One region of the Chimaeribacter sp. YP20170169 genome, then DNA from elsewhere that is predicted to be linked to it. Evidence: predicted binding sites of a transcription regulator. Region 1 holds the regulator's gene; the other holds the start of a gene.
The links. The regulator LexA, encoded in region 1, represses DNA repair genes until DNA is damaged. The targets are predictions, from matches to a motif close to TNCTGTATGTACATACAGNA.

Region 1 (5,486 bases):
ACGTTGCGCAGCAGTTGCAGGTAGCAGTCGAGCTGCTCCAGCAGTTGTTCACGGGTCAACGAGCGCTGGCGCGAGGCGAGCAGGGCGGTGGAGCAGAGGTTCATGGCATTGGCCGCGGCGGCATTGTTGATGCGCACCATGATCTTGTCCGCCAGATCCTGCACCGTCGGCGTCAGCCAGCTTGGGCGCTGCGCTTCGATCGGATCGATGGCGTCACGCCAGGCCGGCACGTGCTGGTTAAGGTAGCTGGTGAGGTGCAGCGGCTCGCCGAAGTTCACATAGCCCTCGCCGAGGTTACGCAGCTTGCGCAGCCCGCGCAGCATCTGCAAAAAGCCCTCTTTCTCTTTGGTCGCGCCACGCAGCTCCTTGGCGTAGGTGCCCACCTCCATCACATGCTCATAGCCGATGTAGATCGGCACGAGGGTGATCGGGCGGGTGCCGCCGCGCAGCATCGCCTGAATGGTCATCGCCAGCGTGCCGGTTTTCGGCTCCAGCAGGCGGCCAGTGCGCGAGCGCCCGCCCTCGACGAAGTACTCCACCGAATAGCCGCGCGTAAAGAGTTCGCCCAGATACTCACGGAACACCGTGGAGTAGAGCTTGTTGCCCTTGAAGGTGCGGCGGATGAAGAACGCGCCCAGTCGGCGGAAGATCGGGCCGGCTGGCCAGAAGTTCAGGTTGATGCCAGCCGCGATGTGCGGCGGCACCAGCCCCTGATGGTAGAGCACGTAGGAGAGCAGCAGGTAGTCCATGTGGCTGCGGTGGCAGGGCACGTAGACGATCTCCTGTCCATCCTGCGCCAGCTGGCGCACGCGATCGGCGTTGCTGACGTTGATGCCTTGGTAGAGGCGGTTCCACGTCCAGCTCAGGATACGGTCGGAGAGGCGCACCGTCTCGTAGGAGAAGTCCGCGGCAATCTCCTCCATCAGGGCGATGGCGTTCTGCCGCGCCTTGTCATGGGAGATCTTCTTGCTGCGCGCCTCATCTTCCACTGCCTTCTCAATCGCCTTGGAGGCCAGCAGCTTGTTGAACAGATCCTGACGGGCTGGCAGGCGCGGGCCAACGGCGGCCAGCCGCTGGCGGGCGAAGTGCATCCGCGCGACGCGCGCCAGCTTCTGCGCGATGGTCTTGTCGGTGCCGTGCTCGGTCGCCATGTAGCGCAGGGAGACGGTATTGGAGAAGCGCACAAAGCTGTCGCGCCCCAGCCACACCACGGCGAAAAACTTCTGGATGCCGTTGAGCAGCCGCAGGTGCGGCATCATCTGGCCATCCCCCTCGCGGCCCGGCGAGCGGCCGAACATCACCGAAACTGGCAGCATCTGGATGTCGAGCTGTGGGTTGTTGCGGTGCAGGTCGAGGTAGTCGTGGAACAGCTTGACCGACTCCTCCTGTGGGGTGTAATAGCGGAAGAAGCGTGGCCCCTGGCCGATGAACACATGGCTCGGCAGGTGGTGGCCGTCAATCTCCAGCGGAATTAATGGATCGGGCAGGTTCTGCGCCAGGCACTGCCGCCGCAGGGTCAGAAGGTCTGCCTTCGAATCATAGGGTAAAACGTAAAGTACCGGCCGGGTCGGATCCAGGCGGAGTTCCGTCACCGGATCGGCAGGTATCACCTTGCTTCTTACCAGCAATTTGAGCGGTAAGTTCAAAAGGGAGTAGTAAAGTTTGCGCCAACCTGACATAAAAATGTAAAGCCTCATATAAGCGATGCGCCGCAAGGATATCAGAAAGCCGGTTTGATATCTTTCGTCCCGAGTGGATGAATAGCCGCTAAAATATTGTTAATTCATCTTAAGGTGCAGAGCGTATGGCAAATCAAACAACCGGGTTAGTCCGTATCTATAAAGCGGCCGGTTATTCAGTAAAAGGACTGCTGGCAGCCTGGAAAAATGAGGCTGCGTTCCGACAAGAGGCCATGTTGGCCATCCCGGCCATCATCCTGGCGTTCTGGCTGGATGTGACCACCGTTGAGCGCATCCTGATGGTCGGGGCCATCGTGCTGGTGATGATCATTGAGATTATCAACAGCGCGATCGAGGCCATTGTCGACAGAATCGGGCCGGAGTTGCATCCGCTCTCGGGCCGCGCCAAGGATCTTGGCTCGGCGGCCGTTGCGTTGGCTATCATACTGACACTTTTCGTCTGGGCAATGGTGCTGCTGCCCCATTTGTCATAACTTGCGAAGATTTACGCAAAAGCGCACGGTAAACAGTGCAAAATGCACCAGAACCGGGGATTTTTCGCCTGTCAGGTTTTCAACTGCGCCGTAGCTGTATATACTCCCAGCAAGACTGTATAAACAACCAGGGGGCGGGATGAAAGCACTTACCACCAGACAGCAAGAGGTCTATGACCTCATTCGCGACCACATTTCCCAGACCGGCATGCCGCCGACGCGTGCCGAGATTGCGCAGCGCCTGGGTTTCCGCTCGCCTAACGCGGCAGAAGAGCACCTGAAGGCGCTGGCGCGCAAGGGTGTGATTGAGATTGTCTCCGGCGCCTCACGCGGCATCCGCCTGCTGATGGAAGAGGAGAACGGCCTGCCGCTGATTGGCCGCGTCGCCGCCGGCGAGCCGCTGCTGGCCCAGCAGCACATTGAGAGCCACTACCAGGTTGACCCGGCGATGTTCAAGCCGAGCGCCGACTTCCTGCTGCGCGTCAGCGGCATGTCGATGAAAGATATCGGCATTCTGGATGGCGACCTGCTGGCGGTGCACAAGACCCAGGATGCGCGCAACGGCCAGGTCGTGGTGGCGCGCATTGATGATGAAGTCACCGTCAAGCGCCTGAAAAAGCAGGGCAACATTGTGCACCTGCTGCCGGAAAACAAAGAGTTCACCCCGATCGTGGTTGACCTGCGCGAGCAGACCTTCTCTATTGAAGGGCTGGCCGTCGGCGTCATTCGCAACGGCGACTGGAGCTAACGGCATAGGGCGCAGTGCAGGAAGCGGCTGCGCCAGCCGGATACAGTCCTGAACTCCTGATAACGCCCCCTCGTGGGGCGTTGTCGTTTCTTCTCCCTGCCCGTGAGCGAACTGATGCCACTGATTGCCGCCCTACGGTTCGGCGAGACCGACCGCCAGCTCTGGCGTTTGGCGCTGCCGATGATCTTCTCCAACGTCACCGTCCCGCTGCTGGGGCTGGTGGACACCGCCGTCATCGGCCACCTCGACAGTCCAGACTACCTCGGCGGCGTCGCGGTTGGCGCGATGGCGACCAGCTTCCTGTTTATGCTGCTGCTGTTCCTGCGCATGAGCACCACCGGCATGACGGCGCAGGCGTTCGGCGCCCGCGATCCGGCGCGGCTGGCGCGGGCCTTTATACAGCCGCTGCTGCTGTCGGTTGCCGCAGGCCTGCTGATTTTGCTGTTCCGCCACCCGCTGATTGAACTGGCGCTGGGGCTGGTGGGCGGCCATGCCGCGGTGCTGGAGCAGGCGCGGCTGTTCCTTGAGATCCGCTGGCTCAGCGCGCCCGCCTCACTGGCGAATCTGGTGATCCTCGGCTGGCTGCTGGGGGTACAGCATGTGCGCGCACCGGTGCTGCTGCTGGTGATAGGCAACCTGCTGAACATTGTGCTCGACCTGTGGCTGGTGATGGGGCTGCACTGGGGCGTGCAGGGCGCGGCGTGGGCAACCGTCCTGTCGGAGTACGCCACCCTGCTGCTCGGGCTGTGGCTGGCAGCGCGCGTCATGCGGCGGCGCGGCATCAGCCGGGCAATGCTGGCACAGGGCTGGCGCGGCGATCTGCGGCGGCTGCTGGCGCTTAACCGCGACATCATGCTGCGCTCGCTGCTGCTGCAACTCTGTTTCGCCTCACTGACCATTCTGGGCGCGCGGCTGGGCAGTGAGACGGTGGCGGTTAACGCCCTGTTGATGAACCTGCTGACCTTTACCGCCTATGCGTTGGATGGCTTTGCCTACGCGGTGGAGGCGCACTCGGGGGAGGCGTATGGCGCGCGCAACCGCGGGCAGTTGCAGGCGGTGTGGCATGCCGCCTGCCGGCAGGCCGGGCTGGTGGCGCTGGCGTTCGCGGCGCTCTATGCGCTGTTTGGGACACAGATTGTCGCGGCGCTCACCTCGCTACCGGCGCTACATGCGCTGGCGCAGCACTATCTGGGCTGGCAGGTGCTGCTGCCGCTGGTGGGCGTCTGGTGCTACCTGTTGGATGGCATGTTTATCGGGGCGACGCGTGGCCGTGAGATGCGTAACAGCATGGCGGTGGCCGCCGCAGGCTATGGCTTGACCCTGTTAACGCTGCCCTGGCTGGGCAACCATGCGCTGTGGCTGGCGCTGACGGTGTTCCTGGCCCTGCGAGGCCTAGCGCTGGGCTGGATTTGGCGTCGCCACTGGCAACAGGATAGCTGGTTCCCGGCAGGCGCCTGACGCGCCGTCGGGGCTGGCGGGCGGACATTCGTTGTTACATCTGCTAAGCGTTATTATCACTTCACGTTACCGCCTGTTTTCCCGCTCTTTTTATGCGCCCCTGCGCCCGGTCGTGCCCGTTTTTCAGGTTAATCTGACTACAAAAGCGGGCAAATTCCGCATGACCCACTACAATTATTCATACGGCAGGCGCTGATGGCGCTACCCGAGCGGTAGCCCCGGAGCCGGGCATAATGCAGAGGATGTCGTTCTTATGCCCCGCAGGCTCCGTCCCTGCCTCAATGATCACACCGGCTATGGAGATGCCTCCATCAGCCTCATCTGAACCAAGGTTAGGTAAGGAGATTATGATGAATAACGATCAAGTAGGCGGTAACTGGAAACAGTTTAAAGGCAAAGTTAAAGAACAATGGGGCAAGCTGACTGATGATGATATGACCACCATCGAAGGCAAACGCGAACAGCTTGTCGGCAAAATCCAGGAGCGCTACGGCTACGAGAAAGACGCAGCCGAGAAAGAGGTGAAAACCTGGGAAGACAGCAACAAATACAAATGGTAACCCCGGCCATTTGAGAGGTTCCGGCTTACCGGCCTCATGGGTGATGCCACTCACCCCAGGTAAGCCGGCATTAAGAATCCAGGGCTCTTCCGCTGCTCCTACCCGATAAGCGAAGGTACGGATGATGCGGCACAAGGATGTGCCCTTTCTTATTTCCCCACCCTCTTAACGCTTCTTCACCACGATGCTATGGTCGTGGCCGCAGGCGTGCTTATCCTCACAGCTCTCCACTTCACGGCACGGCGTACAGAGACCGTGGGCCTCCACCACACTGTGGCGCATGGCAAAGCCCGTCTCCTGCGCCAGTTTCGCCAAGATCTCCTCAATGCCTTGGGTCGTCTGCTCGGTCACCTGGCCGCAGCGGTCGCAGATGAACAGCGCCGAAGCATGGGTCGGCTCCTCGAAGTGGTGGCAGAGCACGTAGCTGTTGGCGGACTCCACGCGGTGGATAAACCCCTGCTCCAGCAGGAAGTCGAGGGCGCGGTAGACCGTCGGTGGCTTGGCCTGTGGCTCAGACTGGCGCAGCAGATCCAGCAGGTCATAGGCG
Region 2 (5,486 bases), 1.3 Mb from region 1:
AGCCCCTCGCCTACAGCAAGCCGCACCCGGAGGTCTACCTGCTGGCGGCGCAGCAACTGGGGGTCGATCCCTTGAACTGCGTAACGCTGGAGGATTCGGTCAACGGCATGATCGCCACCAAGGCGGCGCGGATGCGCTCTATCGTGGTGCCCGCGCCGGGGGATCGGGGGGACGTGCGCTGGGCGCTGGCTGACATCCGGCTGGACTCCCTGGCACAATTGACTGCGGAGCACTTGCGCTAAGGCGGCATGGCGGGCGGCGTGCCGCCCGTTCACACGCTTAGAGGAAGTCGGCGCGTTTTGGCGAAAAGGTGTCAATCAGCAGGCTGTTTGGCTCCAGCGCCACCACGCCATGCATCTCATGTTTTACCGCCCGGTAGGCGTCGCCGGTTTTCAGCACCCGTTTCACCCCCTCAATCTCCACCTCAAAACTGCCGGCGGCCACGTAGGCGATCTGGTCATGGATCTCATGGCTGTGCGGCGTGCCGACCGCACCCTCATCAAACTGCACCGCCACCATCATTAAATCTTCGCTCCAGGTCATTACCTTGCGTCTGACGCCCCGCCCTAGATCTTCCCATGGGGTCTCCTGATCAAAAAAGAATGTGTTCATACCCTGCTCCTGTCGTCATAAGTGGGATTGCTTGGGCAATCATAGCAGCCCCATCCAGCTGGGCGTCAGCTACCGAGGTGCAAAAGCATGACGCTGCTCAAAGTATAAATAAAACGTTATTTCATTTTTATTGAATTCATATACCGCCGGCACTATGCTTTGTGAAGACGAGGGTGCACCGGGTGCCCAAGATGGGCAGGCTGTCGCTGCCACGCGGCCTCTCCCTCTGCCCGACGCATCCCTCTCCCTTCCTCCCCAATCCCTATGAGGCACTGACATGCAAGTCCGTCAAAGCATCCACAGCGACCACGCCAAACAGCTCGACACCGCCGGCCTGCGCCGTGAGTTCCTGATTGAAAAGATTTTTGAAGACGATACCTACACCATGACCTACAGCCACATCGACCGCATCATCATTGGCGGCATCAAGCCGGTGCAGAAGACGGTCTCCATTGGCGGCGAGGTGGGCAAGCAGCTGGGGGTGAGTTACTTCCTGGAGCGCCGCGAACTGGGCGTGATCAACATTGGCGGGCCGGGGCTGATTGTGGTGGATGGCGAAACCTTCGAGGTAGGCAACGAAGAGGCGCTGTACGTCGGCAAAGGCGCAGAGGTGGTGGAGTTCAGCAGCGTCGAGGCATCACGCCCGGCCAAGTTCTACTACAATAGCGCGCCGGCGCACACCACCTACCCCAACCGCAAAATCACGCTGGCTGAGGCGTCGCCGCAGACGCTGGGCGAGGATGCCACCAGCAACCGCCGTACCATCAACAAATTTATCGTGCCGGACGTGCTCCCCACCTGCCAGCTCACGATGGGGCTGACCAAGCTGGCCGACGGCAACCTGTGGAACACCATGCCGTGCCACACCCATGAGCGCCGGATGGAGGTCTACTTCTACTTCGACATGGATGAAGAGACCGCCGTATTCCACATGATGGGCCAGCCGCAGGAGACGCGCCACCTGCTGGTGCAGAATGAGCAGGCGGTGATTTCGCCCAGCTGGTCAATCCACGCGGGCGTCGGCACCAAGCGCTACACCTTCATCTGGGGCATGATCGGCGAAAATCAGGTCTTCGGCGATATGGACCACGTCGCCGTCCGCGACCTGCGCTAGACGCCGTGACCTTCACCTGCATAAAACAGCTACCATAAGAGAGTGAACGATGATGCTGAGCGCGTTTGAACTGAAAGATCGAGTGGCCCTGGTAACAGGGTGCAACACCGGGTTGGGTCAGGGAATGGCCATCGGGCTGGCGCAGGCGGGATGCGACATTATTGGCGTCACCCACTCTGACGCTGGCGAGACCCAACAGGCGGTGGAAGCGCTCGGGCGTCGCTTCCTGAGTATCCGGGCGGACCTGAGCAGCATCGAGGTGATCCCCGGCATTCTGGAGCAGGCGGTGGCGCACTTTGGCCGCATCGATATCCTGGTCAACAACGCTGGCATTATCCGCCGCCAGGACGCCCTGGCGTTCAGTGAGCAGGAGTGGGACGAGGTGATGAACGTCAACATCAAAACCGTCTTCTTCCTGTCACAAGCGGTGGCAAAGCAGTTTATCCAGCAGGGCGACGGCGGCAAGATCATCAACATCGCCTCGATGCTCTCTTATCAGGGCGGCATCCGCGTCCCCTCCTACACCGCCTCGAAGAGTGCGGTACTGGGTGTCACCCGCCTGTTGGCCAACGAGTGGGCGAAGCATGGCATCAACGTCAACGCCATCGCGCCAGGTTACATGGTGACCAACAACACCCAGCAACTGCGTGAGGATGAGGATCGCAGCAAGGAGATCCTCGACCGCATCCCGGCAGGCCGCTGGGGGGTGCCAGAGGATATGATGGGGCCGGTGGTATTTCTGGCGTCCAGCGCCTCGGACTATGTCAACGGCTACACGCTGGCGGTTGACGGCGGTTGGCTGGCGCGTTAACGTCCCCTCCCTTTATCACGCGGCCAATGGCCGCGTTTTTTATGCACGATATTTCCCTGTGCTTGCAAATAGTTACACCGTCACCGCTTCCGCCGTTCCTGAATATGCCTTATACTGGATAAAATAACAGTTTTACCCGTCAGGATGTTTGGTTATGACCGCCGAAGGGCATCTCATCTTTTCCGTTGCCTGCGCCATTTTCGCGAAAAAGGCCGAGCTTACCCCTGAGCTGGCCCAAGGCGACTGGTGGCACATTATTCCCAGCGCGCTGGTTACCTCCCTGCTGCCCGACATTGATCACCCCCGCTCGCTGCTTGGCCGACGGCTGAAGTGGATCTCCGTCCCGATCTCGCGCATGTTTGGCCACCGTGGCTTTACCCATAGCCTGCTGGCAGTGGCGATCGGCATTCTGCTGTTCCGCGCCAAACTGCCGCCGGAGTGGGGCATCCCGCTGGATGTGCTACATGCCATGATTGTCGGCTACCTCAGCCACATCGTGGCGGACATGCTGACGCCGGCTGGCGTACCGCTGCTGTGGCCCTTCCGCTGGCGCTTCCGTATGCCGATCCTCAACAGCCAGCGCGGCAACCAGCGGGAGCGCACCCTCTGCCTGTTGCTGGTGGGGCTGGCGGTCTGGTGGCAACAGGGGCCAGCGCTGGCGAGCATGTTGCACTTGCAGGATGTCGGCGCGCTGATCAAAAACTTCACGTCTATCTGACCGGCTTATCATCAAGCCGGTGAAAGATCACACAAAAAAACACAAAAAGTTATAAGCCATAAGATCTGGTTATAAGGCCGCGCGATGCGGCCTGTTACCCTATGCGCCATCGCTTTATCAGGTGAAGGTTCTGTCAATCGGACCAACCTGCAAATGATTCACTGTTTAACCCGTTTACTTCTGGAGAGATGAGTATGAACCTTGCGCTCGTCATAAATATTGTGGTGTTTGTCGCGCTGCTGTGGCTGCTGGCGCTGACCCGCCGCACCCAATGGAGCCTGGCGAAAAAGGTGCTGGCCGGTCTGGTGCTGGGCGTGCTGTTTGGCCTGGGGCTTCAGGCGGTCTATGGCGCAGAGAGCGCCACGCTGAAAGAGTCCATCAGCTGGTTCAACATTGTCGGCAACGGCTACGTGCAGCTGTTGCAGATGATTGTGATGCCGCTGGTGTTCGCCTCCATCCTGAGCGCCGTTGCCAAGCTGCATAACGCCTCTTCACTCGGCAAAATCAGCCTGCTGACCATCGGTACGCTGCTGATCACCACGCTTATCGCCGCACTGGTGGGCGTGTTCGTGACCTGGCTGTTTAACCTGACCGCCGAAGGGCTGGTGCAGGGTGCGCAAGAGAGCGCGCGTCTGGCCGCCATCCAGAGCAACTATGCGGGCAAGGTCTCTGACCTGACCGTGCCACAGCTGCTGCTCTCCTTTGTGCCGAAAAACCCGTTCGCCGAACTGACCGGCGCCAACCCGACCTCCATCATCAGCGTGGTGATCTTCGCCGCCTTCCTGGGTGTGGCCGCGCTGCACCTGCTGAAAGATGACAAAGTTAAAGGCGAGCGCGTGCTGACCGCCATCGACACCCTGCAATCCTGGGTGATGAAGCTGGTGCGTCTGGTGATGAAACTGACGCCGTACGGCGTGCTGGCGCTGATGACCAAAGTGGTTGCTGGCTCCAACGTGCAGGACATTATCAAGTTGGGCAGCTTTGTGGTCGCCTCCTACCTCGGCCTCGGCATCATGTTCGTGGTGCACGCGCTGTTCCTGGCAGGCGTCGGCGTTAACCCTGGCCGCTTCTTCCGCAAGGTCTGGCCGGTGATCACGTTCGCCTTCACCAGCCGCTCCAGCGCCGCCAGCATCCCGCTGAACGTGGAAGCGCAGACCCGCCGCCTTGGCGTGCCGGAGTCAATCGCCAGCTTCTCCGCCTCCTTTGGTGCCACCATCGGCCAGAATGGCTGTGCCGGCCTCTACCCGGCGATGCTGGCCGTCATGGTGGCCCCGACCGTGGGCATCAACCCGTTTGACCCAGCATGGATCGCCACCCTGGCGGGCATCGTGACCCTCAGCTCGGCCGGTGTGGCGGGCGTGGGCGGCGGTGCGACCTTCGCCGCGCTGATCGTGCTGCCGGCGCTGGGCCTGCCCGTGACGCTGGTAGCGCTGCTGATCTCCGTAGAGCCGCTGATTGACATGGGCCGTACCGCGCTGAACGTCAGCGGTTCCATGACCGCCGGTACGGTGACCAGCCAGCTGATGCGTCAGACCGATAAGAGCGTGATGAACGCAGACGAGAGCGCTGAACTGGCACACCGTTAAGCAGCGCACACAAAAAAGGCCGGGTTATCCCGGCCTTTTTTTATGGCTGCAATTTAGAAGGGGTAGTCGTGGTAGCCCATCTGCTCAGAGATATTGCGGGCGGCGGTGTGCAGCATCTCCACATAGTGGGCCTTGGCCTCTTCCGAGAAACGGATGGTGGGGAAAGACATGCTCAGGCCAGCAATTACCACCCCAAAGCGGTCAAAGACCGGCACCGCCAGGCAGCGCAGCCCCTCCTCCTGCTCCTCATTGTCCTCACCGTAGCCCTGCTCGCGCACCGTCTCCAGCACCGGCATCAGCTCCTCGGCGCTGCCTACGGTACGCGTGGTACTGCGGGTGAACTCCACCTGTGACAGGATCTCCGCCACGTCATTACGGTCACGCCAGGCGAGCAGTACCTTGCCAATGGCGGTGCTGTGCAGCGGGTTGCGGCGGCCAATGCGCGAGTACATGCGCAGGTTATACATCGAGTCAATTTTGTGGATGTAGACGATGCTGTCCTCATCCAGCGCACCGAGGTGGATGGTCTCGCGCGTCAATTTGGAGAGTTCACGCATCTCGATATCCGCGCTGCGGATCAGATCGACGTTTTGCAGCGCCTTGGCACCCAGCTCAAACAGTTTCAGCGTCAGTGAATACTTCTCC

Region 2: ACK3SD_RS10095 (metal-dependent hydrolase) is a predicted target of LexA. The motif match lies at 2,650-2,669, and genes of this name have one in related genera.

What each region holds. Positions count from the first base shown of each region.
Region 1 is NZ_CP176824.1:3,516,602-3,522,087, reverse strand. Features, by position in the region: gene plsB (glycerol-3-phosphate 1-O-acyltransferase PlsB) at 1-1,679, opposite strand, end outside; gene ACK3SD_RS16045 (diacylglycerol kinase) at 1,805-2,173, shown strand; gene lexA (transcriptional repressor LexA) at 2,313-2,921, shown strand; gene dinF (MATE family efflux transporter DinF) at 3,036-4,379, shown strand; gene ACK3SD_RS16030 (CsbD family protein) at 4,730-4,939, shown strand; gene zur (zinc uptake transcriptional repressor Zur) at 5,105-5,486, opposite strand, start outside.
Region 2 is NZ_CP176824.1:2,248,170-2,253,655, forward strand. Features, by position in the region: gene hxpB (hexitol phosphatase HxpB) at 1-242, shown strand, start outside; gene ACK3SD_RS10080 (cupin domain-containing protein) at 280-612, opposite strand; gene kduI (5-dehydro-4-deoxy-D-glucuronate isomerase) at 890-1,726, shown strand; gene kduD (2-dehydro-3-deoxy-D-gluconate 5-dehydrogenase KduD) at 1,776-2,537, shown strand; gene ACK3SD_RS10095 (metal-dependent hydrolase) at 2,692-3,255, shown strand; gene ACK3SD_RS10100 (L-cystine transporter) at 3,450-4,841, shown strand; gene kdgR (DNA-binding transcriptional regulator KdgR) at 4,895-5,486, opposite strand, start outside.